Regions from separate parts of the Peribacillus sp. NPDC096448 genome, predicted to be linked through region 1. Evidence: a T-box and tRNA genes for the amino acid it is inferred to sense, from the RefSeq annotation. Region 1 holds a T-box; the other holds one or more tRNA genes.

Region 1 (16,000 bases):
ATCCCAATCATCCGCTATTGCGGAGGATCTTGATTGAAGCTCCGGGGACATATCATCATAGTGTAATGGTCGCCAATTTGGCGGAATCCGCTTGTGAAGCCATCGGCTCGAATGGATTGCTGGCAAGGGTCGGCAGTTATTACCATGATATCGGTAAAACGAAACGGCCGCACTTCTTCATCGAAAATCAGATGAGTGAAGAAAACCCGCATGATCGGCTGCAGCCGGAAACGAGCAGGGATATCATCATTGCCCATGCCGTAGATGGCGGGGAGATGCTGCGCAGTCACAAATTCCCGAAAGAGATTGTGGATATTGCAGAGCAGCATCATGGGACCACATTATTGAAATTTTTCTACCATAAGGCAAAAAAACAGGATGAGTCCACACTCGAAGCGGCCTACCGATATCCAGGGCCGAGGGCGATAATGAAGGAAGTAGCCGTCATCGGCATAGCGGATAGTGTGGAAGCTGCAGTGAGATCGATGAAGCACCCAACTCCGGAGAAGATTGAAGAGCTGGTAAGTTTCATCATTCAGGAAAGGATTTCTGATGGTCAATTTGATGAATGTGACATCACTATGAGAGAATTGAGTATCGTGAAGCATTCCTTATGTGAATCGCTGAATGGTATCTTCCACTCCAGGATTGAATATCCGGAGCCGGATAAATTAGGACAGAAGGTGAAAGAATGATTTTAGCTATCGATTTAATGGATGAAACGAATGAAGTAACGGAGGAAGCTCAGCAGCTTGTTGAAAGCATTCTGCAATTTGCGGCAAGAAAAGAAAACATTGAAAAAGACACCGAGCTGTCTGTCACATTTGTAGACAATAATAGGATTCAGGAAATCAATAAAGAATATCGTCATAAAGATTCAGCTACAGATGTAATTTCCTTTGCGCTTGAAGAAATGGGCGAAGACGAAGTGGAAATTGTCGGAGCGGAAATGCCCCGCATGTTAGGGGATATCATCATTTCCATTGAACGCACGAAAGAGCAGGCTGAAGAATATGGTCATTCATTTGATCGGGAACTTGGATTTTTAGCGCTGCATGGTTTTCTTCATTTATTGGGATTCGACCACATGAATGAAGAAGATGAAAAAGTGATGTTCACAAAACAAAAGGAGATCTTGGAAGAATATGGACTTTCAAGAGAAGGGTAAAAAAAGGTATCCTTTATTAAAAAGTTTCTCTTTTGCCTGTCAGGGAATTTTGGAGGCTGTTCGGACTGAACGCAATATCAAGATTCATTTCGCGTTAACGGCAATCGTCGTATTCTTTGGTTGGCACTTCTCATTGAATGGGATGGAGTGGCTTTTCATTTTGGCGGCCATTGCCGGTACGATTACGTTGGAGCTCGTTAATTCTGCGATCGAAAGGGTAGTGGACCTGGTAACGGATCAAATCCATCCGCTTGCCAAGCAGGCAAAAGATATTGCAGCCGGAGCTGTATTCATATATGCTATATTTTCTATAATAGTTGGATTGATTATCTTTTTGCCTAAGTTTGGCCTGTAGGTTGCCGAAATGGTACTCAATTTGAAAGGAAGATGTGAATTGAATACAAAAGAATTGATTGAGGAAGCTAAAAAAGCAAGGGATAAAGCATATGTGCCTTACTCCAAATTTAAGGTGGGGGCAGCCCTTTTGACCGCTGATGGAAAGGTCTATCATGGTTGTAATATAGAAAATGCTGCATACAGCATGTGTAATTGCGCCGAAAGGACAGTTTTATTCAGCGCTTATGCCCATAACGATAAAAAATTCACCAAACTTGCAGTCGTGGCAGATACCGATGGTCCCGTTTCTCCATGCGGGGCATGCAGGCAGGTTATTTCAGAACTGTGCGAAAAGGACATGCCGGTCGTTTTGACCAATTTAAATGGGGATATAAAAGAACTAACAGTACAGGAATTGCTTCCAGGAGCTTTTTCACCGGAGGATTTAAATGGATAAACTATTTGACGATAAACAAGTAAAAGATTACAAATCAGGTTTCATTTCAATTATTGGACGACCTAATGTTGGAAAGAGTACATTTCTGAATCGGGTCATCGGTCAAAAGATCGCCATTATGAGCGATAAACCGCAAACTACAAGAAATAAGGTCCAGGGTGTACTTACGCAAAACGATTCACAAATGATTTTCATCGATACACCCGGCATTCATAAACCAAAGCATAAGCTTGGTGACTTCATGATGAAAGTGGCAACGAATACATTGAAGGAAGTCGATTTGATTCTCTTCATGATCAATGCGACTGAAGGATACGGACGCGGTGACGAGTTTATCATCGAAAAACTTCAATCCGTAAAAACGCCTGTTTTCTTGGTTGTAAACAAAATCGATGCGATGCATCCAGATGATTTACTTCCGATCATTGAAAAATACCAACAGCTTTACCCATTTGCGGCAGTCGTTCCGATTTCTGCGCTTGAAGGAAATAATGTTGATACACTGCTTGAACAAATCAAAGAGCATCTGCCTGAAGGTCCCCAGTTTTATCCAGCTGACCAAGTGACCGACCACCCGGAACGTTTTATCATTTCCGAATTGGTCCGCGAGAAGGTACTGCACCTGACACGGGAAGAAATTCCTCATTCAGTGGCTGTTGTCATCGATTCAATTAAAAAAATGGACAACAGCGACACCATCAATGTGATGGCGACGATCGTTGTAGAACGGGATTCACAAAAAGGCATTGTAATCGGAAAGCAAGGGAAAATGCTTAAAGAAGTCGGTAGCCGTGCCAGGGTGGATATCGAAAACCTATTGGGCTCTAAAGTTTTCTTGGAACTGTGGGTGAAGGTACAGAAGGATTGGCGTAACAAAGCAAGCCAGCTTCGCGATTATGGCTTTAATGAGAGCGAGTATTAATTAACAAAATTTACGCATCATGAAAGTTTGGAAAACGGTCAAGCTAATCATATGGTCGGATATTAATATTGCTAGTTAAAAATGAAAGGTGGGCTTTTAAATGTTGGATTTTACCTGGGAATTATTCACTGAAACAGGTAATGTGGACACCTATTTGCTGTTTAAGGAGATAGAAGTCGAGAGACAGGAAGGACACTTGGGAATGAATGATGAGCTAGCAGAAATTGATTTTCCTGTTTCATAGGTTAGCCTTGGCGAGCATGGGTGGTGTCTTGGTATGCTCCAAAAATGTGAGGGCATTGTCATAAGGCGAACTGCATATGGAGAAAATAACAAAATCATTACTATATATACCCGTGAGCTAGGAAAAATTGGCGTCATGGCTAGAGGAGCCAGTAAGCCTAATAGCAGGCTTTCTGCCGTCACACAGCTTTTTTGCTCCGGGTATTTTCTTGTAACTACATCAACCGGACTCGGCAGTCTTCAGCAAGGCGAAATGGTCGATTCACTCCGTTTCATAAGGGAGGATCTTTTTGCCACTGCTTATGCTTCATATATTGTTGAATTGCTTGATAAAAGCGTCGATGATAAGAAACCGAATCCATATTTGTATGAATTGCTTTCGCAAACCTTGCATTACATAAACGAGGAATATGACGCAGAGGTTTTGAAATTCATTTTTGAAATGAAGATGCTGCCCGTAAATGGGATTAACCCAGTGCTGAATCAGTGTGCTGTATGTGGTGAAACGGAAGGGGAATTCTCCTTCTCGCTTCGGGAAGCGGGCTTTATCTGTCACCGCTGTCTGGGGAAAGACCCTTATCATTATAAAATTTCACCTGCAGCCGTCAAATTGCTTCGAATTTTTTATTATTTCGATTTATCAAGGCTCGGAAACATTTCAGTCAAGCCAGAAACGAAAAAAGAACTGCGGAAGATAATCGATGCATATTATGAGGAATATTCCGGTCTGCATTTGAAATCAAAAAAGTTCCTGAAACAGATTGATACGATGAAAGATATGTTTTAGGATCTGAACTATTGACATTCCATGCTAGTTTGTATAAAATTCTAATCATCAAAATAAGAAGATTGCGTTGATGGAAAAGAGTATCTGTCATTCTCCATAAAAAGCGAACCCGGGACGGTGGAAGCCGGGATATGGATTTACAGGGAAGGGCGTTCCGGAGCATGTTGCTTTGAAAAGAGGCCGTTTAATAAACGGCAATTAGGGTGGAACCGCGGGTATACTCTCGTCCCTATGCATTTCGCATAGGGACGGGAGTTTTTTGTTTGCCAAAATGTAATGAGTTCCGACCTTTAATCTTAAAAAAGCCGTTTTAAATAACCTGGAGGTGTACGATGAATATTCAAAATATGATTTTAACGTTACAAAAGCATTGGTCTGAACAAGGCTGCATATTGATGAATGCTTATGATGTCGAGAAAGGGGCAGGAACGATGAGCCCATACACGTTCCTGAGAGCCATTGGACCGGAACCATGGAGCGTCGCTTACGTAGAGCCTTCCCGCCGTCCTGCTGACGGTCGTTATGGTGAGAACCCTAATCGACTTTATCAGCATCATCAGTTCCAAGTGATCATGAAGCCGTCGCCTGACAATATCCAAGAGTTATATTTGGATTCATTACGCGCTTTAGGGATAAATCCGCTTGAGCATGATATTCGCTTTGTGGAGGACAACTGGGAAAATCCATCACTAGGGTGTGCCGGTCTCGGTTGGGAAGTGTGGCTAGATGGAATGGAAATCACGCAATTTACCTATTTCCAACAAGTGGGCGGTCTAGAGTGTAAACCGGTTTCCGTGGAAATTACATACGGGATCGAACGTCTCGCCTCTTACATTCAAGATAAGGAAAACGTATTTGACCTAGAATGGACAGATGGATTCACAGTTCGGGATATATTCGGTCAGCCGGAATACGAACATTCGAAATATACGTTCGAAACCTCCGACCTTGATATGCTGTTTCAGCTTTTCACGATGTATGAAAAGGAAGCGCATCGCCAAATGGAAGAAGGACTTGTACATCCTGCATATGATTATGTTTTGAAATGTTCACATACATTTAACCTTTTGGATGCCAAAGGTGCCATCTCGGTGACGGAAAGAACGGGTTATATAGCCCGGTGCCGTAACTTAGCGCGTAAGGTTGCCAAAACCTTCTATGAAGAGCGGGAAAAATTAGGCTTCCCGATCCTGAAAGTGAAAGGGGAGAATACAAATGAGCAAGCGTGATTTGTTATTGGAGATTGGATTGGAAGAGCTGCCTGCCCGTTTTGTGACAGCATCAATGAAACAGTTGTCAGATAAAGTGCAGCAATGGCTAACGGAAAAAGCGATTGAATTCGGAACGGTTGAAGCTTTTTCCACACCAAGACGTTTGGCCGTATTGGTGAAGGACGTGGAAGAATCCCAAAAGGATATCGAAGAAGAAGCAAAAGGTCCGGCCAAGAAAATCGCTTTGGATAGCGAAGGCAACTGGTCTAAAGCTGCATTGGGATTCGTCAGGGGTCAAGGCATGACTTCAGAGGACATTTATTTTAAAGAACTCAAGGGTGTGGAATATGTCCATGTGAATAAATTCATAAAAGGACAGCAGACCGTTCAGCTTTTAACGGAGCTTGCTGAAATCATCAGCGGCATGACGTTCCCGAAAAATATGCGCTGGGCCAATCAGGAGCTCCGCTTCGTCCGTCCGATTAAATGGCTGATTGCCTTATTCGGCAATGAAATAGTGCCATTCAGCATTGCTGATGTGGAAACCGGCCGTGAAACAAAAGGTCACCGTTTCTTGGGCGACAGCGCCATCATCGAGCAGCCGGAACGGTACGAAGATGCGCTGAAAGAACAATATGTAATGGCGGATCCAGAAAAGCGCCGGCAAGTTATATTGGATCAGATTAAAGAGCTGGAACAGGAGAAAGGCTGGATCATCCCTGTCGATGAAGATCTGCTAGAAGAAGTAAATAATTTGGTAGAGTATCCAACGGTGTTATTTGGACATTTTGAAGAAGAATTCCTTGAGCTTCCTGCAGAGGTACTTATCACATCCATGAAGGAACATCAACGTTATTTCCCTGTTAAAGATCAGGACGGGAACCTGCTTGCTTACTTTGTAACCGTGCGTAACGGCGATGACCGCCATTTGGATAAGGTTTCTAAAGGTAATGAAAAAGTATTGCGTGCCCGCTTATCGGATGCAGCATTTTTCTATAAAGAAGATCAGAAAAAAGAGATTTCGGATGCTTTGAAAAAGCTTGACAGCATCGTTTATCATGAAGAAATCGGTACATTAGCCGAGAAAACTGCCCGGGTAACTGAAGTGACCGGTGCCCTTGCGGATGCTTTGAATTTAAAGGCGGAAAAAGAAATGGCGCTTCGTACAGCGGCAATTGCCAAGTTCGATTTGGTAAGTAACATGGTTTATGAATTCCCTGAATTGCAAGGGTATATGGGTGAAAAATATGCTCTCTTGAAAGGGGAGGCCAAAGAAGTGGCCGCGGCTATCAATGAACATTATATGCCAAGGCATGCGGATGATAATGTACCGCCTTCAGTCATTGGAGCGGTAGTGAGTTTAGCTGAAAAAATTGATACTTTGTCTTCATTCTTCGCTATTGGCGTCATTCCGACAGGTTCCCAGGATCCTTACGCATTAAGAAGGCAGGCGAGCGGTGTCGTCCAAATTCTAGCTGAGAAGAAATGGAATATTTCATTAGAGGAGCTTATTGCTTTAGGTCTTAAAGGACTGGAATCAAAAGGCATCTTAAAACGTGATCTTGAAGAAGTTAAAGCGGATATGTTCACATTCTTTAAAGCCCGTGTCAAACACCTGCTTCAAGAACAGCAAATCCGTTACGATTTGATTGACGCAGTTTTGCTCAATGAGATCGGTTATATCCACTCCATCGTGGAACGGGCACATGTATTGGATGCTAAAAAAGACGAAGCAGGCTTTAAAGAAAGCATGGAAGCTTTAAGCCGGGTCATGAACATTGCCGTAAAATGTGACAATAAGGTGACAGTCGACCCTGGTGCCTTTGAAAATGATCAAGAAAATGCGTTATACGTCAAATATCAAAAAGTGGCAAAGCGGTATAATGAATCTGAAGATGAGAATGAGCGGTTTGAACAGCTTGTTTCGCTTCAATCGGAAATAGAGCCATATTTCGAGAATACAATGGTCATGGCAGAAGATGAAGCGATCCGCAACAACCGTTTATCCTTAATGAAGGAAATCAGTGATTTGGTTGCAGGTTTTGCTGCCATGAATAAAATCATCCTTACTTGATCGAAAGGATGTATGGGTATCGGAAACACTTTGAATAAGGGTTTCCGATTTCTTAAAAAGATAAATGATCAATAAATAGGCCAAAAATGCCCTAATTAAATAATTTAGTATATAATTATTAAATGAATAACTTTTGTTACTTTACTCTGCGAAAGCAGTGGGGTGGTGATTATAATCCAATTGAATAAGCGTCAGGAACAAATTTTACAAATTGTAAAAGAAAACGGACCGATTACCGGAGAACATATTGCGGATAGATTGAACCTTACCAGGGCGACACTTCGTCCAGATTTAGCGATTTTAACGATGGCAGGTTTTCTTGATGCCAGGCCCAGAGTGGGGTATTTCTATACAGGCAGGTCAGGGACACAGCTTTTGACAGATAGCCTTAACCATCTTTATGTACGGGACTACCAATCGATACCTGTCGTCGTTGACGAGGGCATTTCCGTGTACGATGCAATCGTCATGATGTTTTTAGAGGATGTCGGAACAATGTTCGTCGTCGATAAGCATGCATTGCTTGTTGGTGTCTTATCAAGGAAAGACTTATTGCGTGCGAGTATTGGGAAACAAGAGCTTAACTCCATTCCAGTCAATATCATCATGACTAGGATGCCCAATATTACAATGTGTTCAAAAGAAGACCTTTTGATTGATGTTGCCAAAAAATTGATTGATAAACAAATCGACTCATTACCGGTCGTTAAAGACACAGAAAAAGGCTATGAAGTAATTGGAAGGATTACAAAAACCAATATTACGAAAGCATTCGTAGCTTTGGCTGATGAAGGCTATTAGGGGGCTTGCAAAAGGAATGACGGAGAATATGAACGGTTCTATTATATATGTTGTATCGGATTCAGTAGGGGAAACAGCGGAATTGGTCACAAAAGCCGCTGCAAGCCAGTTCTCGGGATCTGCTTTTTCCATAAAGAGAATTCCGTATATTGAAGATGAACAAAACGTGGATGAAGTGATATCACTGGCTAAGTTGGATGGGGCGATTATTGCTTATACTCTGGTGAAGCCAGCTATTAGAGCGTATATGAAAGCACAGGTCGAGAAAGAAAACCTGTCTGCTTATGACATTTTAGGGCCGCTCATGGACATCCTTCAGGAAAGGGCGCCGAAAGGGCCGCTTAATGAACCAGGTCTGGTAAGAAAGCTGGATGATGACTATTTCAAGCGTGTGGAAGCCATTGAATTTGCTGTAAAATATGATGATGGACGTGACCCTCGGGGAATTTTACGTGCAGATATCGTCTTAGTGGGTGTTTCACGCACTTCCAAAACGCCATTATCACAATATTTAGCACACAAACGCTATAAAGTGGCGAACGTACCTTTAGTGCCTGAAGTGGAACCTCCAGAAGAGCTGTTCCTGGTACCTCCTGAAAAATGCATTGGTTTAAAGATCAGCCCGGAAAAGCTGAACCATATTCGTAAAGAACGATTAAAGTCACTTGGGCTCAATGATCATGCCATTTACGCAAATGTGGAGCGCATAAAAGAAGAATTGACATACTTTGATACAATCATATCAAGGTTGAACTGTCCAATCATTGATGTAACCAATAAAGCTGTCGAAGAAACAGCCAATTTGATAATCAATATCCTTCAAAACAAAAACCGTTGATCCTTAAAATTAACGAAAATCAAAATGTGAGCTAGACACTCTATGTGTCAGCTCACATTTTAATGCCAAGGCCGAATGAGGGAATAATAAGAATAAAATCAAAATAATTACATAAAATTCCTCTTAGTTTCCAAGTGTAAATCGATTGATTTGCATGAAAACATATTCGGAATTTAAATGTTGGCATCTTCTAGTCAAATAGACTATAATAAAAAATTGTGAGAAAAAAGTAATCTTAAGGTTTAGACTTAATTAATAAGGAATAAACTAAAGGTTAATGATATGTCAAGGTTTATATCATAAAAATAATTCGACATGTTCCGTATAATTCAGGAGGGGCTGGTCTTTTTCAAGGCAAAAGAAGTGCTTTCACTTAAATAAGCAGGTATTCTTTGAAGAATAATGTTTGCTCTTTTAGAGGGAACGCTCTGAATCAATGCTGGAAATTCACCATATCTTCATAAAGTTTAGGGGAGAAAAAGGATTATGCAGAAAGATGTAGAATTAGAAGGTATGAATAATAAACCTACGATACACGTCGATGCCGATGCATGCCCGGTGAAAGACGAAATCCTCCATTGTGCAAGTTTGCATGATGTTGAAGTCTGTTTTGTTGCATCATATAAAAATATGATGAATAACCCTGAAGGTAAATGGGTATATGTCGATGCAGACAAAGAAGCGGCAGATCTTTATATAGTAAACTCAGTAAAAAAGGGTGATATTGTCGTTACTGCAGATATTGGTTTGGCTGGGACCCTGCTTCCTAAAAACGTTTATGTCCTCTCGCCAAGGGGAAAGGAATACACTGACGAGAATATTTTCATGCTCTTGGATATGCGTTATCAGTCGGCGAAACTCCGCAGGCAGGGTAAGCATACGAAAGGGCCGAAAGCATTCACAAAGGAAAATCGTGCATGTTTTACAAATAAACTTATGAAAACATTGTCGAACATTGCAGGGAATTAAGAAACAGTATCGAATAAGAAACTATCACCAATATTGCAAGGTGGAAAAATGATAAATGGCCGTATAGAAGATGAGAAAATTAATCAAATTCGTGAAGCTGTTGACATTGTTGATTTAATTGGGGAGTATGTCCAGTTGAAGAAGCAGGGGCGCAATTACTTTGGCCTATGTCCTTTTCATGGTGAAAACTCGCCCTCGTTTTCCGTTTCAACGGAAAAACAAATCTTTCACTGTTTTGGTTGCGGGGCAGGCGGAAATATTTTTACCTTCTTAATGGATATAGAAGGCTACAGCTTCGTGGAATCTGCAAAAGTTTTAGCTGAAAAAGGAAATGTTCCTTTGGATGTTGAAATCAATAAGGATTCCAAGCGTTCCAACATGCCGGCAGGCGCTCAGCAAATGGTTGAAGCCCATGACCTTCTGAGGAAGTTTTATCATCATCTCCTCGTTAATACGAAAGAGGGGCAGGATGCTCTCGAATACTTACTTAAACGGGGGTTTACTGAAGAGACGATAGAAAAGTTCCAAATTGGCTACTCTTTGGATTCATGGGACTTCGTGTCCAAGTTTCTTTTAAAACGCGGGTTTCCAGCGGAATACATGGAGCAGGCAGGGCTTATTATTTACAGGGAAAAAGACGAGTCATATTTTGACCGTTTCAGAAATAGAGTCATGTTTCCAATTATGGATCATCAAGGAAATACGATTGCGTTTTCAGGAAGAGCGATGGGGGACGATGAGCCCAAATATTTGAATAGTCCTGAAACGCCAATCTTTAATAAAAGTAAAACTTTATATAATTTCCATCATGCAAGACCACACATACGAAAGAAAGAACAAGCAGTCATTTTTGAAGGCTTTGCCGATTGCATTTCAGCAGTTGGCGCAGGTGTGGAGAATGCGGTCGCTACAATGGGTACTGCCCTGACGGACCAGCATATCCAGCTTTTAAAAAGAAATACTGACCAGATACTTATTTGCTACGATTCGGACTCTGCGGGATTGAACGCTGCCAATCGTGCAGTTAATATGCTACAGGACCACGAGTTTTCCGTGAAAGTCGCTCTCATGCCTGATAACATGGACCCCGATGACTACATAAAGGAATTCGGTGAAAAAAGCTTTGTTTCTGAAGTAATAGGGGCCAGTTTAACCTACATGGCATTCAAAATGCATTATTTGCGTCGAGGGAAAAATGTAAATAATGAAGGAGATCGAATTCAATATATCGAAGAAGTCCTTAAAGAAATTTCGCGATTGCCCAATGCAGTGGAGAGGGATCATTATCTCCGGCAGCTATCCTCTGAATTTTCCCTTTCATTGGATGCGCTGGAACAGCAGCAGCGTCAGGTGTTCTTTACGGAACGCAAGAAGGGGACACTGCCGCAGCCAGCAGCCCAAAAGAAAATGGCCCTGCAATATGAGCATAAGTTGAAGCCTGCTCACCATAATGCTGAAATGAAGTTGATTGCCCATATGCTAAAAAGCAGGGATACGGCTTTCAAAATTCAGCAGTTGCTTGGGCAAACGGTCTTTCATGTAGATGAACATCAGGCAATCATCACCTATTTATATGCGTTCTATGAAGATGGACACGAACCGGATACAAGCTTTTTCCTTACTTATTTACCGGATCCAAACTTGAGAAGGATCGTTTCGGAAATAGAAATGATGTCAGTGAATGAGGAAGTTACCGATAAAGAACTGACCGATTGTATAAATCAAGTGTTGAAATATGAAAAGTTGTTAAAGATAAAAGAAAAACAAGTTGAAGAAAAAGATGCAGTTAGACGAAGTGATTATGTCACTGCTGCACAAATTGCCATGGAAATCATTAAATTGCGTAAAATGTTGTAGTCGTTTAGGTGTAAGTCCTGGAAGGAGGGGAACTAATGGCTGAAAAACCAGCACGTTCCAAACAAGTTGATAATGAATTTAGCCTTGAACAGGTGAAAGAAAAATTACTAGAGCTAGGTAAAAAACGAGGCTCTTTGACTTTAGAAAAAATCGCTGAAATGATTGGCGGTTTTGAGTTAGATTCCGATCAAATGGATGAGTTCTATGAGGTGTTAGCAGAAAACGGCGTCGAAATACTCACTGATGGTGAGGAAGACGAAGATGAAGATGATCCAGATGAGAAGAAACTTGCAAAAGAAGAAGAGTTTGACTTAAATGATTTAAGTGTTCCTCCTGGCGTTAAAATTAATGACCCAGTACGCATGTATTTAAAGGAAATTGGTCGGGTCGACCTTTTATCGGCAGAAGAGGAAATCTCTCTGGCGACGAGAATTGAAGATGGAGATGAAGAAGCGAAACGCCGTTTGGCAGAAGCTAACCTTCGTCTTGTTGTCAGTATCGCCAAGCGCTATGTCGGACGCGGAATGCTTTTCCTTGATTTGATTCAGGAAGGTAATATGGGACTTATCAAAGCTGTGGAAAAATTTGATTACCGCAAGGGATTCAAATTCAGTACGTATGCAACATGGTGGATTCGCCAAGCGATAACCCGTGCCATTGCCGACCAAGCAAGAACGATCCGGATACCGGTGCATATGGTGGAAACCATCAATAAATTGATTCGTGTCCAAAGACAGCTTCTTCAGGATTTAGGTCGTGAACCTTCACCGGAAGAAATTGCGGAGGATATGGATTTAACTCCTGAAAAAGTTCGTGAAATCTTGAAAATAGCTCAGGAGCCTGTTTCATTGGAAACGCCAATAGGTGAAGAAGACGATTCACATTTAGGTGATTTCATTGAAGATCAGGATGCGACTTCCCCATCGGAACATGCAGCATATGAACTATTGAAAGAACAGCTTGAAGACGTCTTGGATACTCTTACTGACCGTGAAGAGAACGTCTTGAGACTCCGCTTTGGACTTGATGATGGCCGCACCCGTACTCTTGAAGAGGTAGGTAAAGTGTTTGGGGTCACCCGCGAGCGTATCCGTCAAATCGAAGCGAAGGCACTACGTAAACTGAGACATCCAAGCCGCAGCAAACGCTTGAAAGATTTCCTTGAATAGAATATATATGCACTTAACAGAGCCCTCTTTGAATGCCCAGCGTTCGGGAGCGGCTCTTTTTTTCAATTTCGATGTAAAAATATCCTAATAAAAACAAAAGTTATCGGTTTTTCCATATAACTGAAATTATAACAGAAACAAATTTTAAAAAGCTAAGCCGTTAAAAAGAAGATCATCATGAGGATGTGAGATTCATGGATGAGATGAGAAAGAAAATCATCATTCAAGAAATAAACTCCTGGAAGGAAAGTCGTATGCTTCCGGAGCAATATTGTAATTACCTGCTTGCGTTATACTGTCAAGGCGAACTTCCGCCATCAAAATCGATTGAAACCGGGAGCAAAAAAAACAGCATCTTTTCCGGGGTGTTGATTGGAACCCTTTTTGCATTTATTGTATTTTTGAATTATTTTACTGAAATAACCATAAGAATGCAAATGCTTATGACAACAATTTCAATACTTGTCTTTGGGCTGGCTGTCCGCCGCTTAAATGGCAGGAAAATCATTTTTCAGATGGCTTTGATGGGAATGGTATTATCATTGCTTTTATTAACTGTCAGTTTGGCGGAATTCATGGCACCCGGCAAAGAGGGTATCCTTTATATTTTCTTATTCATTAATTGCGGTCTCTGGATTTTATTGGGCAATAAACTGAAGCTGCTCCATTTTTCCATAGCGGGATGCCTGGGAGCACTGGTCACTCTTTACTTTTTATTAATATAATTCAAGTGCATTCCAGCGGTTTTAAATAATGATTTTTGGGTATTATGAAACATATGTAAGAAAAAGTAAAAATGTTTGGAAATATACATAAGTTTTTGACAATTTTAAGAAATTATATAATATCTTCTATTTTTGGGCTTTTACTTGAAACTCTTTTCAAGTAAAATAATATATAGTTGTTTGTATATAATATTAAATATGGTAAGTTTAGGTTCTACATAGGGGAGGAAATACTATGAATCGCAATCCAGTAATGCCTTTTATTATTATCATGGTTTTTGGTATTGGACTTATGTTTTTACTTTCGTTTAAAGGTTTGGGTGATGCCAAAGATCTTGCTAAGGAAAAAGAGGGCGGCGAAAAGACAGAAGAAACAGAAAGTGCCTCAGCATCACCTGAGGACATTTATAAGCAAAACTGTATCTCTTGTCACGGTGACGCCTATCAAGGCGGTGTCGGGCCTGCTCTAAAAGGAGTTGGCGATCGTCTGTCGGTGGACGAGGTTAAAGACGTGATCACTAATGGACGAGGTGCAATGCCACCAGGTTTAGTCGAAGAACAGAACGTTGACGCCATGGCCGAATATATTCATGGACTGAAATAATTCATGAAACTGACTCAAGAAATCGTTGGAAAGCGAACTTTTTGAGTCAGTTTTTCATTTATTCAGAAAAGGAAGACTCCAGATGGAAGGTTTATTTCGCTCAGTGATAGAAAGAGCCCTGTTTCTCCTTTCTGTAATTTTTCAATTGAACTTGGTATAATCGAATGGGAAACTAATTATAGTAAGACATTATTTGAATTAAGAGAGTTGATAAATGTGAATCATGAAAAACTATCGATGAGATTAGAACGTGTTGCCATACATATACCAAAAGGAAGCATCCTTGCAGATATAGGTTCAGACCATGCTTACTTGCCGTGCTATGCGGTGACTAACGGCTTGTGTGACAGCGCCATAGCAGGTGAGGTTGTGGAAGGACCCTATCAATCAGCACGCAAGCAAGTGGCAATGACGGGGCTTGGAGACAAGATAGAGGTACGTAAAGGAGACGGGCTTGAAGTATTGAATCCCGATGAAGCGACATGCATTACGATTGCAGGCATGGGAGGGACTTTAATATCAAGTATATTGGAAAGTGGAAAAGGGAAACTCGGCAAGGCAGAAAGGCTAATCCTTCAGCCTAATGTGGGTGCAGCGAATGTTCGCAGCTGGCTAATCGAAAACGGCTGGGAACTTTGTGGAGAGGAAATCCTAGAGGAAGATGGGAAGATCTACGAGATCTTAATTGCCAAAAAAGGAGACCCGCTCCGCCCATATGGGGTAAACAAGCAAGCGGGCCTCACTTTCGGTCCATTCCTAAGAGAGCAATTCAGTGATATATTCATAAAAAAATGGCAGCTTGAGAAAAAACATTTGGAGAGAATCATCGAACAATTGGATGAAAGCGGAAGAAGCGGACTGGAAACGAAGCGCAATGAATTAATATCCCAAATTTCAGTAATTGAGGAGGTGCTTAAAGGTTGAAGACAGTGAATGGTCACAAAATCATTGAAATGTTTGAACAATTCTCCCCAAAGCATTATGCAATGGAGGGTGATCCGATCGGGCTGCATGTCGGGCAGCTCAATAAGCCGGTTACTAAAGTGCTGATTGCCCTTGATGTGCTGGAAGAGGTTGTAGACGAAGCGATAGAAAATGGCGTGGAATTGATCATCGCCCACCATCCGCTTATTTACCGACCATTGAAAAGGATCGATACAAACACAGCTGGAGGCCGCATCATCGAAAAGCTGATCAAACATGATATTGCTGTTTATGCTGCACATACCAATTTGGATGTTGCTAAGGGTGGAGTGAATGATTTACTTGCCGAAGCGCTTCAATTGCAGGACACAGAGGTATTGATTCCAACCTTTGAGACAGCTCTTAAGAAATTGGTCGTATATGTTCCGAAGACCGATGAACAAAAGGTGAGGGAAGCCCTAGGTAAGGCAGGGGCCGGAGCGATCGGGAATTACAGCAATTGCTCGTTTTCGGGGGAAGGTACCGGACGCTTCTTGCCAGGTGAAGGCAGTGAACCGGTCATCGGCTCTAAAGGAAAGCTTGAAGAAGTAGCTGAAATGCGGATTGAAACGATATTCCCGGAAAATATCGAGAAGAAAGTGCTAGCTGCGATGATTAAAGCCCATCCATATGAAGAAGTTGCTCACGATATATACAAACTGGAGAATAAAGGGGAGTCACTTGGATTAGGAAAGATTGGTGTACTTGCTGAAGAAATGACACTTGAACAATTTTCCGAACATGTGAAGCGGACACTCGATGTTGAAAAGGTGCGTGTCGTTGGAGATTTGCAAAGTCCGATAAAAAAAGTCGCCGTTTTGGGCGGAGACGGCAATAAATACTTTACGACAGCTAAATTCAAGGGTGCCGATGTTT
Region 2 (16,000 bases), on a different contig from region 1:
GGTGAGATATTCAAAAACAAAGCTAGATTGGAATCTCTTTGGCCCGTTATATTTTCGATAGAACAGTTGGGCTATTATCTAAATGCCAGTTTGAAATTATCTGAACGGCCAGTCCTTTCACAGAGGGAGCTTGCTCAGGTGCTGTATGTTTTCGAAACCATGGCGATAGCGGCAGATAAAAGTCGACCACTTACGAATAAAGAAGTGCCTGAAATTGAAGGATACTCCAAAATCCGCCAGGAAATTTTGGACCTGCAAGAAGCGCTTCAGTTTTGCGGAGAAGCAACTGGCCAATCAATCTATTAAGGGAGTTCATTTTGTCTCCCTTCCTTTTAATGTCGCCCCTATTAGGATGAAATTGGCAGGATAATAGAAAAGTCTGTAAAAATGCAGGTTTTCATTATAAAATGTACTTACAAACAGAAAGGTGATGAACCATGTCAAACGTTGCTAAATTTCGTGATTTTTTAACTAGTGAGAAAATCTATATGAATGAGTTGAATGAAGATGGCACCACCTTTTTTAGAGCTGAGCAAAAGTTAAAGGACGGGTGGAAGGTCCTTTTAGTATTTGCTTTCAATCAAGATGAAAATGTGGCGGACTTATTTTGCTTTAATGTCGCCGAGTTGAAGAATCCTGAAAAGAAACAGGAAGTACATACACTGTTGAATGAATATAATGCAAATTTTAGATATTCCAAGCTGTATGAAGAAAATGGGACCATATCCATTCGTTATTCATACTCCATTGAGGGGGATATCGAACCTGATCTGGCGTTCAGGAAGTTAATCATGCTGCTTGAAACGGCACAGCAGGTTTATCCGCGGTTAATGGAAGTCATTTGGTCTTAAATCATCAGATAGGTTGAAAAAGTTCTCTGAATCAGGGGACTTTTTAACATTTTTACTAGAGTGAATGAATATATTAACGTTACAATACGCTAATTATTAATTTTTTTTTAAAGAACTATTGCATTTTTTCACATTAAACTATATAATTAATTTTGTTGATTGGTAATTCGACAAACTTCTACAAGGATATGCGGGTGTAGTTTAGTGGTAAAACCTCAGCCTTCCAAGCTGATGATGAGGGTTCGATTCCCTTCACCCGCTCCAATACATACTCATAACGTAGGGTTTCGTTACCTGGAGAACGAAGCTTTGCGTTTAAATATTATTACAAGAATTCTACTGTTTACAGTGGGATTTTTTTATTGTCCAAATTGCCTGCATTTTATCGAAGCGGTAATACAGTATGTTATACCCGAAAAATGGAGTTTTTAATTTTTAATTATCCTCCATCCGGGAGTGTGTGGGGGTTCGATACAGTACAAACTTAGTCAATGTGATTAACTACGTTAGTAGAATCAGATTGACTAAGTTTGTGCTTTTTTGTTAATGGGGAAGCGAAAGGCATGCCCGGCTATGTAGCCATCGATGATTATCTATTCGAAAGGCAGAAAGTAACCATGTAAACTGGATAGCAAAAGACCCGGGAGGCGTTTAAGGCGAGGGGGCTTGGCAGACAGTCGGCGGAAAGGGAGCGGATTTTGTGGAATCAACTGGAATGTAATTTAAGAAAAAACCGTAGGCTAGACTCATCCCGAACCAAGTTTAAGACTAGGTGATCCTTGATGCTGATACTAGCGGACTGGTTTTATTAATTGGAACAATAATGAAAAGACCCCTTCCGATTGTGGAAAGGGTTTATATCCGTTCGATTTAATTATCCTTCTATAATTGAGTAAGTCCCTTCACCACCGTGAATTTCAAGGAACATTTCCATTAAGGATTTCGTTAACTGATTTGCTTCCGTGGTTGAAGTATTGGGTTGTAAATAAATGATTTGGATGGCTTTTTTCGTTTCTTCGGTGACTTTCGTGCGTTCTGAATCAACGTAAGGACTACCGAATGGGCCTTCATGGTCGGCTGAAGTAATCATATTTTCCATGGAATTCAAGCGGCCGTTCAAACCATCATAACCATCTGACACCTCGCCAATCTTAATCGAGATGTCTCCTGATAATTTTTCAGCATCATAAATGCCGATCGGAACTTCATATAACAGTGAGAAGAAATTATTCAAATCGATGGCCGAATGGATGGGTGTCAAGTAATTCTGTTTTTTTATGCGGCGGTAAAGGGCTTCCACGGAGGGACGATACCGTGACGGGTTTGTTCCTGTAGCCTTGAAAATTTCCCGCCACACTTTAATGCCGGAAAAGTCGGTCAATTCCTTTTCTTCAAGGTCGAAGAAAAGAGCTTCCTGAAATAATTGAAGTCTTCCTTTCACCATTTGCGGGGAGGGACCTACTTCGATGTTTTCATATGTAATGATCCCGACTTTGAATTCAGGGATTTTACTGCTAAGATTAGCTGATACGGTAATTTCCAACCGTTTCACCTCCAAAAATGATTGCAATTAGTTTATCATAGATAGCAATGGTTTGAAATGGATTCAAGCTTCAATGGGAATACTGAATGAACGTAGGTGATTAATATGGATATGAACTCATTCAAGCAAGAAGTGATTTTATATAGTAAGGAAATCGGCATCGATAAAATCGGCTTTACATCGGCCACGGCTTTCACTGAACTGAAAGGTCGGCTGATACGTCAACAGGAACTTGATTATCAGTCAGGGTTTGAAGAAGCCGATATAGAAAAAAGGGTAAGGCCTGAATTGATATTCGATAAACCGCAATCCATCATTTCGATTGCGCTTGCTTATCCTTCGAAATTGAAGGATGCTCCTCAAAGTACAAAAAGTGATCGCCGCGGGATCTTTTGCCGGGCTTCTTGGGGGACGGATTATCATACCGTCCTTCGTAATAAATTGCAGTTACTTGAGGATTTCATTAAAGATAAGGTGCCAGGGGCAATGACAAAGTCCATGGTTGATACGGGCGAATTATCAGATAGGGCAGTTGCTGAGCGTGCAGGAATTGGCTGGAGTGCAAAAAACAGTATGATCATCACACCTGAATTCGGTTCTTATGTATACTTGGGAGACATGATTACCAACCTGCCATTTGAACCGGATCAACCGATGGAAGATCAATGCGGGACATGCAATAAATGTGTCGATGTTTGTCCGACTGGTGCGCTTGTTCAGGGAGGACAGCTAAATTCCAAGCGTTGCATTGCGTTCTTAACGCAGACAAAAGGTTTCCTTCCGGATGAATTCAGGACGAAAATAGGCAATCGTTTGTATGGGTGTGATACTTGTCAGACCGTTTGTCCGAAAAACAAAGGAATGGATTTTCATTTTCATGAAGAAATGGAACCCGACCCCGAGTTGGCGAAACCGCTGTTGAAACCCCTGCTTTCGATTTCAAATCGGGACTTCAAAGAGACATATGGCCATGTATCCGGCTCTTGGCGCGGTAAAAAACCAATCCAACGAAATGCCATCTTAGCATTGGCCCACTTCAAGGACGAAACGGCATTGCCTCAATTGATACGGGTCATGAAGGATGATCCGCGGCCGGTCATCCGGGGGACGGCGGCCTGGGCAGTTGGGAAAATTGGCCGGGAGCAGGCCGTTTCCATTCTGGAGGAAGCACGAATGAAGGAAATGGATGAAGAGGTACTGGCGGAAATAGAGAAAGGACTGCAGTTTACCTTGGAAACAAAATGATATCTAAAATGAAGCCGCCCTGTAAATATAACGGGGCGGCTTTTTTGCTTGAAATATTCCGGTGCCTTCAAGGAAAATCTATATAAAAAGGTTCATTATGGTTATAGGATTGAAACTCCGACATTTATGAAGTTGTGTTTTTGTCCATGCCCTCGTACATACACATTAGCATAGATGGTAAGAAGGAGGGCATGAACTTGAGGGAACAATTGCAACGCCTTTTACAAGAAAGGGTGGAGTTTTATACTTCCGATGATCTGGAACGGGGTGAAAGGAAGTTACATTTGAAGAAGGAAATGATGAGGAACCGCGCTGCCGAAATTGTTCGGGTGAATGCAGCAGGCAAGGTCCATTCGAAGAAAAAGGAAGACAGTGATACAGTCCTGACATATCATGTGCATCTGCAATATTTATTGAAACAGGAAGATTCATTTTATATAGAAGAAGAAATGGAAGAAAGGGAGGCACGGTTTCGAAATGGGTATATAGTGGATGAACGTGAGCTGATTCCCAGCTTTGAATCCGAAGAGGCACCGCCAAAATGTGATCCAGGCGCAGATCGTCTCGCATATAAGTATGATCGAATGAAGGCAGTCCAATATGCCGAGCGTTGGTGGAACGAATTCAATCCCGCTTATTATAAATTCACTGATGATTGTACGAATTACATTTCACAATGTTTACATGCAGGGGGAATACCTATGTGGGGGGCGCCAAATAAAAATAAGGGCTGGTGGATAAGAGGGAAAAGCTGGAGCTACACATGGACGACGGCCCATTCTTTATATCATCTGCTTAAAGCCGGGAATGCCATCAGGACAAAGCAGGTGGGGTCGGCAAAGGAATTGAATTTGGGTGATATCCTCTGCATAGACTTCGAAGGGGACGGACGGTTTGATCATAACTTGATCGTAACGGCTAAGGATCAGGACGGGATGCCGCTTGTGAATGCACATACGATGAACAGCCGTCACCGGTATTGGACATATGAGGATTCAACCAGATATACACCGAACATCGTTTATAAATTCTTTGTGATTTTGGATGGAGGGTGATTGGTTTTTAGTCTTTTTTGTTTAATGCTATAATTAAGGTGAAGTTCAAACTAGAGGTGAAAATGAAGTGTCAATACATGTAGTTTTATATCAACCACAGATTCCAGCAAATACAGGAAATATCGCAAGAACATGTGCAGGGACGGATACGTCTTTACATCTCATTCGTCCGCTCGGTTTCTCGACGGATGACAAACAGCTCAAACGGGCCGGGCTCGATTATTGGGAGAATGTAAAGATTCATTATTATGATTCGTTAGAAGAATTTTTTGAAAGGAATGCCGGCGGTGAATTTTATTATTTGACGAAATTCGGGGAGCAGCCGCATTCCAGCTTCGACTACAGTGACCAAGACAGTGAGATATACTTCATTTTTGGCCGTGAAACGACGGGTCTCCCGAAAGAGTTGATCCAAGAAAATATGGATCGGTGCCTGCGGATTCCAATGACGGATAAAGTACGTTCCCTTAATCTGTCGAACACGGCTGCCATCTTGGTTTATGAAGCACTGAGACAGCAAAATTACCGTGAATTGGATTTGAAAACTAAAGGTTGAGTTTCATCAATTCTATCATCGGGGGCATTTCAGCCCCGATGATGGATACTTTACTTTACATATTCTATAGGGGTGGGAGCATTGAATAGCATTATTGAGAAGATTTTAGATCACCGTTCCATTCGTTCTTTTGAGGATAAGTTATTGTCTGAGGAGCAAATCAATACGATTGTGGAATGTGCCCAAGCAGCATCGACTTCAAGTTATATTCAAGCGTATTCAATCATAGGGGTAACCGATCCGGAAAAGAAAGCCAAGCTTGCTGAAATTGCCGGACCACAGTCATATGTAGAGAAGAATGGACATCTATTCGTCTTTTGCGCCGATTTATATCGTCAGGATATGGTTTCCGAAATGGAAAACACGGACCTGTCCGAATCGATTGAAAGTACCGAGAAATTCATGGTTGCCTGTATTGATGCGGCCCTTGCGGCCCAAAATGCAGCATTGGCGGCAGAATCGATGGATCTTGGCATTTGCTATATAGGCGGGATCCGCAATAATCTCCCGGAAGTGTCAGCGATTTTGAATATACCGCATCGAGTTATACCATTATTCGCTCTAGTGGTCGGATATCCGAAAAACCGTTCGGATAAAAAGCCGCGTTTGCCGCTGTCCAATATCTATCATGAAAATGGATATCAGGAGGATAAGCAAGAGTTCATCGGACAACTTGAGGGGTATAATGAAACGATTTCCAGTTATTACAAGCTTCGGACTAAAGGTAAACGAAAAGACACCTGGACCGGGCAAATGGCTGGAATGCTTGGAAAGAAAAGCAGGCTGTACATGAAAGATTATGTTGAGAAGCAAGGATTAAAGAAACATTGATTAATGAAATGGCCTATTAGGAATATTCTTGCCAAAGTCCTGAGTATGAGCCAAACAGTAAAGATCCCGGAAGTGCCCCCGGGGTCTTTATTGTGTTCATTTGTCAGTCGGTGATACGGATTTGCCCCAAAAATCCTGTCAGGTTTTCTTCTTTTATACCCATGAAATTACCATTGACAATATATTTAGATAGAATTATAGTAATTAAGTAGCAGATAATGATAATCATTTTCATTTGAGTTTTTACTTACCTATTTTTCAGTAAATGGAGGTTAAAAAATGGTTCGCCTATATACAGAGAATTTGAATATTGGTTATGGTGAACGTTTAATTGTAAAAGATCTCAGTGTGGAAATTCCAGATAAAAAAATTACAACGATCATCGGTTCAAATGGGTGTGGGAAATCGACACTTTTGAAAGCGATCACCAGAATTATTCCTAATCAATCAGGTACGGTTGTTTTAGATGGGGTGAATATCTCAAAAGAAAGCACTAAGATCCTTGCAAGAAAAATGGCCATACTTCCGCAGACACCCGAGAGTGCAAGCGGATTGACGGTTGGGGAGCTCGTATCATATGGGCGCTTTCCCTATCAAAAAGGTTTTGGGCGCCTGACCCAAAAAGACTATGATGTGATTGATTGGGCCCTTGAAGTGACCGGCACGAAAGACTTCAAGTTCCGTCCGGTGGATGCTCTATCAGGAGGTCAGCGCCAGCGTGTTTGGATTGCGATGGCCCTTGCCCAGGAAACGGAAATCATCTTCCTTGATGAGCCGACCACCTATTTGGATATGGCGCATCAACTGGAGGTCCTGGAATTATTACAGAGGCTGAATATAGAACAGGGACGCACAATTGTCATGGTTCTTCATGATTTGAACCAAGCTGCTCGCTTTGCCGACTATATCATTGCCTTAAAGGACGGGGAAATAGTCAAAGCCGGAGATTGTGAAGAAGTCATCACTCATGAAGTGCTTAAGGAAGTATTCCATATTGATGCGGTAATCGGACGAGATCAACGAACGAACAAACCAATGTGCAGTACATACAATTTACTAAAAGGAGATTTGACAACAAATGAAAAAGATAATGATCCCGTTTATACTGCTGTTAGTGTTAATTATTAGCGCTTGTGGTAACGAGTCAGCCGAAAAAGAAAAAAGCTCCGATTCCAAAAAGGAAAAATCAGGTACCATCACATATCAATCTGAAAATGGTCCTGTTGAAGTTCCGGCAGATCCTCAGCGTGTTTTAGTACTATCATCTTTCGCAGGTAACATAATGGCTTTGGATGTTAACCTAGTAGGGGTTGATTCATGGTCTAAAATGAACCCGAATTTTAAAGAGTTAAAAGATGTTGAAGAAGTGACGGACGAAAACCTGGAAAAGATCATCGAGTTGAATCCGGATTTAATCATTGGTTTATCTACGATTAAAAATGTCGATAAATTAAAGGAAATTGCTCCAACCGTAACATATACATACGGAAAAGTGGACTATTTAACACAGCACGTAGAAATCGGTAAACTATTGAATAAAGAAAAAGAAGCTCAAGCATGGGTGGATGATTTCAAAAAACGGGCAAAAACAACTGGTGATGAAATTAAAGCTAAAATTGGAGAAGATGCTACTGTTTCCGTTTTCGAAAAGTTTGACAAACAGTTCTATGTATACGGTGATAATTGGGGCCGTGGAACGGAAATCCTTTATCAAGAAATGAAATTGGGCATGCCTGAAAAGGTAAAAGAAGTGGCGTTGAAAGATGGTTACTTTGCCTTATCATTAGAAGTCCTGAAAGACTATGCCGGTGATTATGTGATTTTGAGCAATAACAAAGATCAGGACAATTCATTCCAACAAACTGACACGTTTAAAAACATACCTGCCGTTAAAAATAATAAACTATATGAAGCTGATGCAAAAAAATTCTACTTCAATGACCCAATAACATTAGATTACCAATTAGACTTCTTTTCTAAAAGTTTTCTTGGAAAATAATACAGCGAGGGAGAGGGATTCCAATTCCTCTCCTTTTATTCTATAAAAAAAGAGATGAGAGAGACAGATGACTAATGAAAATCAACGTTTCATCCCATTTATAAGTAAACTGATCATAGCGATCTTTGCCTTTATAGGCATGTTCATTATTTCAATGGCATTTGGTGCGGCTGATGTTACCGTTAAAGATGTCTGGCAAGCACTGACATCGAACGCTACCGGTGAAAAGATTTCAATCATTCGTGAAATCCGTTTCCCTCGTGAAGTGGGGGCAATCTTTGTTGGTGCAGCGCTTGCCGTTTCTGGTGCCATCATGCAGGGGATGACCAGGAATCCACTTGCCGATCCGGGATTGCTTGGATTGACGGCGGGAGCCAATGCAGGTCTCGCCATTACTTTGGCATTTATTCCAAATGCTAATAATTTAGGGATCATGATTGCGTGTTTTATAGGTTCCGCTGTCGGGGCAACCATGGTTTTCGGAATCGGTGCGATGAAAAAGGGAGGATTTTCCCCTTTACGGATCGTATTGGCTGGTGCTGCAGTCTCTGCATTCCTATTTGCCGTTTCGCAAGGGGTCGGCATATATTTCAAGGTATCAAAAGATGTATCGATGTGGACAGCGGGCGGAAATATCGGAACTTCATGGGAGCAGCTTCGCGTAATCGCTCCGTTCATTTTAATAGGTATCCTGATCTCCCTTATCTTTTCCAGACAGCTCACCATACTTAGCTTAAGTGAAGAAGTGGCCGTAGGCTTAGGGCAAAAGACAACACAAATAAAGGCGGTTCTCTTCGTGGTCATCATTCTCCTGGCAGGGGCTGCTGTTGCACTTGTAGGAAATATGGTGTTCATCGGGTTAATGGTCCCGCATATCGTTCGGGCTATCGTGGGTACGGATTATCGATTCATCCTCCCAATGTCTGCGATTTTGGGAGCCACTTTCATGCTGCTAGCCGATACGATCGGCCGTACGATCAATTCTCCATATGAAACACCTGTGGTAGCGGTTGTTGCGATGATAGGTTTACCTTTCTTCCTCCTAATCGTGCGTAAAGGAGGTAAAGCATTTTCATGATCCAGTCAGCTTTAGTCAAAAAACAGCGTTGGATAATAGGTGCATTGACTGCACTCATCATCATTACGATCATTATTGGGACGTGTTCGGGATATTCCAATCTTTCTTTAGGGCGACTGTTTCCAACGCTCTTCGGGCATGGGACGTTTAAAGAGGAATTCATATTATTTTCCGTCCGCTTACCGCGAATCATCATCACCCTTTTAGCAGGCATGGCCCTTGCACTGTCGGGAGCCATTCTACAAGGGATCACACGTAATGATTTAGCCGATCCCGGAATCATCGGGATCAACTCAGGAGCAGGTGTTGCCATTGCCGCTTTCTTTCTGTTTTTCCCTCTTGACGCTGGTTCGTTTGTTTATATGGTTCCGCTTGTCGGTTTTATCGGAGCGTTACTGACGGCCTGTTTAATATATATCCTCTCATATAAGAGAAAGAGTGGCCTTGAACCCGTTCGGTTAGTGTTGATCGGCGTAGGTTTTTCAATGGCGCTTTCAGGCCTGATGATTGTCCTTATTTCGTCAGCGGAACGAGCGAAGGTCGATTTCATCGCAAAATGGTTGGCGGGAAATATATGGGGCACGGATTGGCCTTTCATTTGGGCAATCATTCCATGGTTAATCATCCTCATTCCATTCACTTTATATAAAGCAAATCGTTTGAATCTGCTTGGTTTAAGTGAACCGGTCGCAATTGGGGTCGGTGTATCGATTGAAAAGGAGCGGATCGTCCTGCTGATCACGGCTGTAGCACTGGCAGCCGCTGCCGTTTCTGTTACAGGCGGAATTGCCTTCGTTGGACTTATGTCCCCGCATATAGCAAAATCCTTGGTAGGACCTCGAAATCAACTATTCATTCCGGTTGCCATTTTAATCGGTGGATGGCTATTGCTGCTTGCCGATACGATCGGCCGTAATATAATTGAACCAGAGGGGATTCCTGCAGGTATCATGGTTGCATTGATCGGTGCTCCTTATTTCATGTATTTATTGTTGAAAAAATAAGAACTTACTAAAATCCCCTGAAATCTTTCAGGGGATTTTATGCTTTTGACTGCCACCGTAGTTCATTGTTTCAACCATGGATTATCTATATCTAATTATTTCATCAGGATTCAATCGTTTCGCTTCGAAATAAAATACTTGAATAAACTTTTTTGTATTTACTCGGGTAGGTGTAAGAACTATTGTTGAATCATTTTGCAGTTCTTTCATCTTTTGGCGAACGACTGTGAAATCAAAAAATTTGGAAGCGTAATTTTCAAACTTCGGATTTGAAAAATCCGTTAAACCGAGCGAAGCAAAATGATTCAGCGACTGGTTTATCGTTCTGCGTATTCGCTGTTCGGCAGCTTTTATTTCCCGATTGATATCAACCTGCACAGCTGCTGTGCCGAGCTTTTTTTTGGTGATTTCTACAAAGATATCTTTAAGGGTCGGAAAATGCTGTTTAAAAGTAAAAGTCCGTTCATACATAAATAAATATTGAAGTATTTCCATTAAATCTTTTGCACCATTTTCTCCAACGATCCCTAATTCCGATAGTAGGAATTCGCCCACTTCTCTTATACTTTTCTCATTGAAATTATTTGATTTATCAATTTTTGGCTGTTCAAAATTCAATACACTATTTAAAGAGGCTTGAATATTAGTGATCGATCTTTCTAAATGGATACGTTCCATAACTTTTCGGATAACTGTTAATATCTCAATACGATTAATTGGTTTAGTAATATAATAATCGATTCCAAGCGAGTATGCCTCACCAATCAGCTCCTTTGATTCAACCTGTGAAATCATTATTATTTTTCCGTTAAATGTACTTTTTATATGACGAAGTGTCTCGATGCCATCCCGGATGGGCATTAATAAATCAATGAATAATATATCAATTTGCTTTAAATTCAAAATATGTCCTTCTAATAGACTGCCATCTTCGGCTTCCTCCACCACTTCTCCTAAATCTTCGCTCTCTATAATTTGGCTTAAGTTTGAACGTATAGCACAATCATCATCTGTTATAAAAAAACGCATGGAATCATCCTTTCTGGATCAACTTATCAATGGGTAATTTTATTGTAAAAACGGCTCCGTTAAAACTATTTTCAAATAGGATATCGCCTCCCAGTTCTTTTACGACCTCTTTTACATATGAGAGTCCAATCCCTGTTGAAGGTGTCCCGAACTGATCATATTTTGATGTGAATCCAGGTTTGAATATGACAGTCTGATATTTTTGAGGAATTCCAGGTCCAGTATCAGCCACTTTAAATTCTACATTGTCATGGATTTCAACCAAACTTAAACTCACGATTCCCTTTTCATTAATTGCTTCCACTGCATTAGCGACTAAATTATTGAAAAGGGATAACACGGTATACACATGATAATGTGAATCGTTTTTTCCCTCTAATGAGTATTCAAATTGAATATCCTTTCCTAGTGATAAGGCATATTTTTCATTAATTCGGATAATTAAATGAAAAAGTTCAGCAGCATTCATATAATCTTTAAAACTTTCATTAGAGATCAATTTGGAGAGACCAGCAAAAATCCGTTGATTATCTTTCTTGACTTCATGCATTTCACCCGCGATGCGCAATGCTTTTTGACTATATGGCTCTGTAAGAACATGAAGCTGTTTTTCCCGTTTTTCTAGTGCTTTTAATTCGCGATACAAATCATACGATTTCTTTGTAATATTCTCTGCATTTTTTAATGTTTTTTTTAAATGAATCGTTTCCTCGTATAAATTGGAAATGAGCATCAGCATATGTTCATTTTGTTTTCTGATTTGCCTTTCCCTTGATTGTGCTTCATATAATTTCATCATATTAAAAAAGCTTAAAACGATAAAACTGTGGGCGAATGCAATCATGATCATCTCGTTTAGTGAACCTAACGTTATTGTTGTTTCTAATACAATATATTGAAAGACTAATTCTACAGAGTCGGATAATATTTCGATAATGAGACCAATAAATCCAATAATCAAAGAACGGTTTTGAAAACGGTTGATTTTCACTAAATGAAAAAGAAAGGAATAGGTGAAATAAAAGAAAAAACTAGGATAATGAATTTCAAAAGCGGATGTCAAGGAAAAACTATCGTGCATGAAAAAATCTTTTAGAATTCGAAATGCCACAACCATTGCCCCTGTCAGGGTGCCCGAAAGAATGGCAGGTGTTTTTTGTAGTAATAGTAAAAAGAAGAAAAGTACAGGCGGACCAAAACTTACCCGAAACGTTTCATTTAAAGGATAAAAACTCAATTCGCCTGCTAATGGCACTGTTAACAACATCAAAGCGAGGATATTGACCTCTTTTTTCATTAACGTACTGAGATTCAAGTCGTCACCTCCCAATCTGTTTAAAAAATCAGTATACAGTTTCATGGGCTTCAATACAACGCTTACTTTGTTCCTGAATAGAACGGCTTATAACCAATTATGGCAAAACCAATCAGTTTTTCTATCCACAAAAATTGGTAACGGAACATGTAAGATGATCATGTTTTTTTAGAGGATTTTTTTTTTAGATTTTGTAGGTTTTCGTATGATTATGTAGTTCCCAATTTAAAATTAACGGTAGATAGAAATTTTTGAAAGCGCTTAACAATTTTTAGAATATTCATTATTTTTTCATCGAATCTATTACATGTAAGCTTGATGGCATTCGGTAAAACGTTCATATAGAAAATATAATGATACAACAACTGAAGAGGTGGAAGAATGTGATTGAAGAATTATCGAAAGAGTATGACATTCACGTTAATAGTCAAAGAAAATCCGACTTAGATGAATGGGTAGCACATTACAGATCCTTTGCTAGTGAAGGACAAACCGCTAATTATATACCGGCATTGAGTAATGCACATTTATCGCAATTGGGCATTACCATACTGGAGCCGGGTGGAACAATGATCAAGTCAGGGGATTGGGAAGTTCCTTTCACGCTGCAAAGTATTTCAAAAGTGCTCAGCTTTATAGCCGCATGTTTGGGTCGCGGCATTTCTTATGTGTTAGATAGGGTCGATGTGGAACCGACTGGGGATGCTTTCAATTCAATTATTCGTTTAGAAATGCATAAGCCGGGAAAGCCGTTTAATCCCATGATAAATGCTGGGGCGATTACCGTAGCTTCGCTTCTCCCAGGGGATTCTTCACAAAGGAAATTGGAATTTCTCTATGTGCTATTTGAAAATTTGTTAGGGAAGCGCCCGACCATCAATGAGGAAGTGTATCAATCCGAGTGGCAAACCTCTCATAGAAATAGAGCTTTAGCTCACTATTTAAAAGAGACGAATTATTTGGAATCGGAAGTAGAGGAAGCTTTAGAGGTTTACCTCATGCAATGTTCCATAGAAGTGACAACAGAAGACATAGCCCTGCTTGGACTGATTCTTGCTCAAGATGGTTACCATCCCGTTCGTAAAGAACAAGTAATCCCTAAAAAAGTGGCTAAGCTGGCCAAAGCATTAATGCTTACTTGCGGTATGTACAATGCTTCGGGGAAATTTGCGGCTTTTATTGGGGTGCCGGCCAAAAGTGGAGTATCTGGCGGGATTATGGCGCTTGTTCCTCCAAGTGCCAGAAGTGGAATGCCTTTTCAAGATGGATGTGGCATTGGTATTTATGGACCAGCCATTGATGAATATGGGAATAGCGTAGCAGGTAGTTTGTTATTGAAACAAATGGCACAAGAATGGGATCTAAGCATTTTCTGAAATGCAGAAAAATTTGGTTCCGGTGTAATTAATAGAAGCAATAAGGGGACATCCTTAAGATTTCCTCATCAATTTTCAAACTTTTACAAGAGGTGATGTAAATGCAGCAATTACTTTAAGATGTAATTGGACGCACTAGCACAAATCATTAATCCAGTTACTTTTAAACGTAAAGAATAATTTTGGAAAGCATGGTGAAAAATGTATGAATAATATGCAGCGAAAGATGGGAACATTTTCGTTAATGATGGTAGGACTCGGGTCAATTATTGGCTCAGGTTGGTTATTCGGAGCTTGGAGAGCGGCACAGATTGCAGGACCCGCTGCCATTATCTCTTGGATTATCGGGATGGTTGTTATTTTATTTATCGCACTATCTTACAGTGAATTAGGGTCTATGTTTCCTGAAGCTGGGGGAATGGTAAAATACACGCAGTACTCTCATGGTTCTTTTTTAGGGTTTATTGCAGGCTGGGCAAACTGGATTGCAATCGTTTCCGTAATTCCAGTTGAAGCGATTGCTTCTGTTCAATATATGAGCTCATGGCCATGGGAATGGGCACGGTGGACACATGGTTTAGTAGAAAATGGAAGTCTTACTGGGGGAGGCTTGGCAATTGCCTCTGCATTACTGATCGTCTACTTTTTATTGAATTACTGGACAGTTAGTTTGTTTTCAAAAGCAAATTCATTTATTACAGTCTTTAAGGTTATAATACCTGGACTTACGATCGGCTCACTTTTATTTGCCGGGTTTCATGGTTCAAATTTTACCTCTGCAGGAAGTATCGCTCCTAATGGTTGGGCAAGTGTGCTTACTGCTGTAGCAACTTCTGGGATCATCTTTGCATTTAACGGTTTTCAAAGTCCGATTAACATGGCAGGCGAGGCAAAGAATCCCGGCCGTTCGATTCCATTTGCAGTAATTGGCTCCATCTTGATTGCAACGGTCATTTACGTTTTATTACAGGTTGCTTTTATTGGCGCTGTTGATCCATCCATGATTGTAAACGGATGGCAACATTTGAATTTCAATTCACCGTTTGCTGACTTAGCAATTGTTTTAGGCATAAACTGGTTGGTTATTTTACTATACGTAGATGCTTTTATTTCTCCTTCCGGGACGGGGATAACATACACGGCGACAACGTCACGAATGCTTTATGGAATGGAAAAGAATAAATATTTACCAAGCGTGTTTGGAAAACTGCATCCTCTTTATGGTATCCCGCGTCAAGCCATGTATTTTAATCTAGGCGTATCTTTCTTATTTTTATTCATGTTTAGAGGCTGGGGCGTATTGGCAGAGGTTATTTCAGTTGCGACTTTAGTCTCTTATATTACAGGTCCAGTTACTGTTATGACATTAAGACGCACAGGTCAGAACTTGTACAGACCATTACGTTTAAAAGGATTAAGCATCATTGCACCACTGGGCTTTGTTTTTGCTTCTTTGGTTCTATATTGGGCAAGATGGCCGCTGACAGGTCAAGTATTATTTATCATTATGGCTGGTCTTCCCGTTTATTTCTATTATCAATCAAAAATAAAATGGAAGGGATTCCGCCAAAACTTTTCAGCAGGGCTTTGGATGGTTGTTTACTTACTCTGTATGATGACCATTTCATACTTAGGCAGTGAAAAGTTTGGTGGACTAAACATAATTCCATTTGGTTTGGATATGGTCATCATTACATGTTTATCACTAATGTTTTATAGTTGGGCAATAAAGAGTGGGTTCCAAACGGAATATTTGGAACAAGGACAAAAAGTAAATGAAGACTTGAAGTCAATGGTGAACAACAATGCAGCTCAAACTGATAAAAAGAACGCTGTATAAATGATGAAGCCACTTCATTGAATGGCATGCTCGAAAGCGCTTCTTTATATTTATATTGATGAGGATACAAAAAAAGGGACGGCAAATTTGATTTGCTGTCCCTTTTTTTGGAGTTTTAGAAATGGCTGTTATTTTTTTATTTCACACCTGGTTTATCTTCATATCCAGCAGTGAAGATAGCGGCTAAAAATGTAACAGCAACTCCAATGATAATAACTGTGCCCATGTTGTGACCTCCCTTTACCCATATTGTCCCACTTAAGTATAGGCTTAGTATA

What was found. A T-box is a leader RNA that pairs with one kind of tRNA and senses whether it is charged. The one in region 1 lies ahead of glyQ (glycine--tRNA ligase subunit alpha), so its partner is inferred to be a tRNA-Gly.
Region 2: it encodes a tRNA-Gly, which carries the amino acid that the T-box ahead of glyQ (glycine--tRNA ligase subunit alpha) is inferred to sense. The anticodon was not compared.

Annotation. Positions count from the first base shown of each region.
Region 1 covers NZ_JBIWEU010000001.1:377,585-393,584, forward strand. The annotation lists gene ACIQ0C_RS01845 (HD family phosphohydrolase) at 1-695, shown strand, start outside; gene ybeY (rRNA maturation RNase YbeY) at 692-1,168, shown strand; gene ACIQ0C_RS01855 (diacylglycerol kinase family protein) at 1,146-1,523, shown strand; gene ACIQ0C_RS01860 (cytidine deaminase) at 1,563-1,961, shown strand; gene era (GTPase Era) at 1,954-2,883, shown strand; gene ACIQ0C_RS01870 (YqzL family protein) at 2,984-3,127, shown strand; gene recO (DNA repair protein RecO) at 3,161-3,913, shown strand; T-box leader at 3,972-4,147, shown strand; gene glyQ (glycine--tRNA ligase subunit alpha) at 4,246-5,142, shown strand; gene glyS (glycine--tRNA ligase subunit beta) at 5,129-7,198, shown strand; gene ccpN (transcriptional regulator CcpN) at 7,361-7,999, shown strand; gene ACIQ0C_RS01895 (pyruvate, water dikinase regulatory protein) at 8,016-8,837, shown strand; gene ACIQ0C_RS01900 (YaiI/YqxD family protein) at 9,351-9,806, shown strand; gene dnaG (DNA primase) at 9,858-11,663, shown strand; gene rpoD (RNA polymerase sigma factor RpoD) at 11,699-12,832, shown strand; gene ACIQ0C_RS01915 (hypothetical protein) at 13,027-13,557, shown strand; gene cccA (cytochrome c550) at 13,793-14,161, shown strand; gene ACIQ0C_RS01925 (tRNA (adenine(22)-N(1))-methyltransferase) at 14,378-15,085, shown strand; gene ACIQ0C_RS01930 (Nif3-like dinuclear metal center hexameric protein) at 15,082-16,000, shown strand, end outside.
Region 2 covers NZ_JBIWEU010000010.1:158,124-174,123, reverse strand. The annotation lists gene ACIQ0C_RS17865 (hypothetical protein) at 1-306, shown strand, start outside; gene ACIQ0C_RS17860 (YbjN domain-containing protein) at 438-851, shown strand; tRNA gene ACIQ0C_RS17855 (tRNA-Gly) at 1,042-1,115, shown strand; gene ACIQ0C_RS17850 (B3/B4 domain-containing protein) at 1,726-2,394, opposite strand; gene queG (tRNA epoxyqueuosine(34) reductase QueG) at 2,500-3,639, shown strand; gene ACIQ0C_RS17840 (amidase domain-containing protein) at 3,837-4,694, shown strand; gene trmL (tRNA (uridine(34)/cytosine(34)/5-carboxymethylaminomethyluridine(34)-2'-O)-methyltransferase TrmL) at 4,762-5,250, shown strand; gene nfsA (oxygen-insensitive NADPH nitroreductase) at 5,332-6,081, shown strand; gene ACIQ0C_RS17825 (ABC transporter ATP-binding protein) at 6,361-7,209, shown strand; gene ACIQ0C_RS17820 (iron-hydroxamate ABC transporter substrate-binding protein) at 7,160-8,080, shown strand; gene ACIQ0C_RS17815 (FecCD family ABC transporter permease) at 8,148-9,158, shown strand; gene ACIQ0C_RS17810 (FecCD family ABC transporter permease) at 9,155-10,162, shown strand; gene ACIQ0C_RS17805 (response regulator) at 10,244-11,191, opposite strand; gene ACIQ0C_RS17800 (ATP-binding protein) at 11,196-12,458, opposite strand; gene ACIQ0C_RS17795 (glutaminase) at 12,893-13,882, shown strand; gene ACIQ0C_RS17790 (glutamate/serine transporter AimA) at 14,088-15,722, shown strand.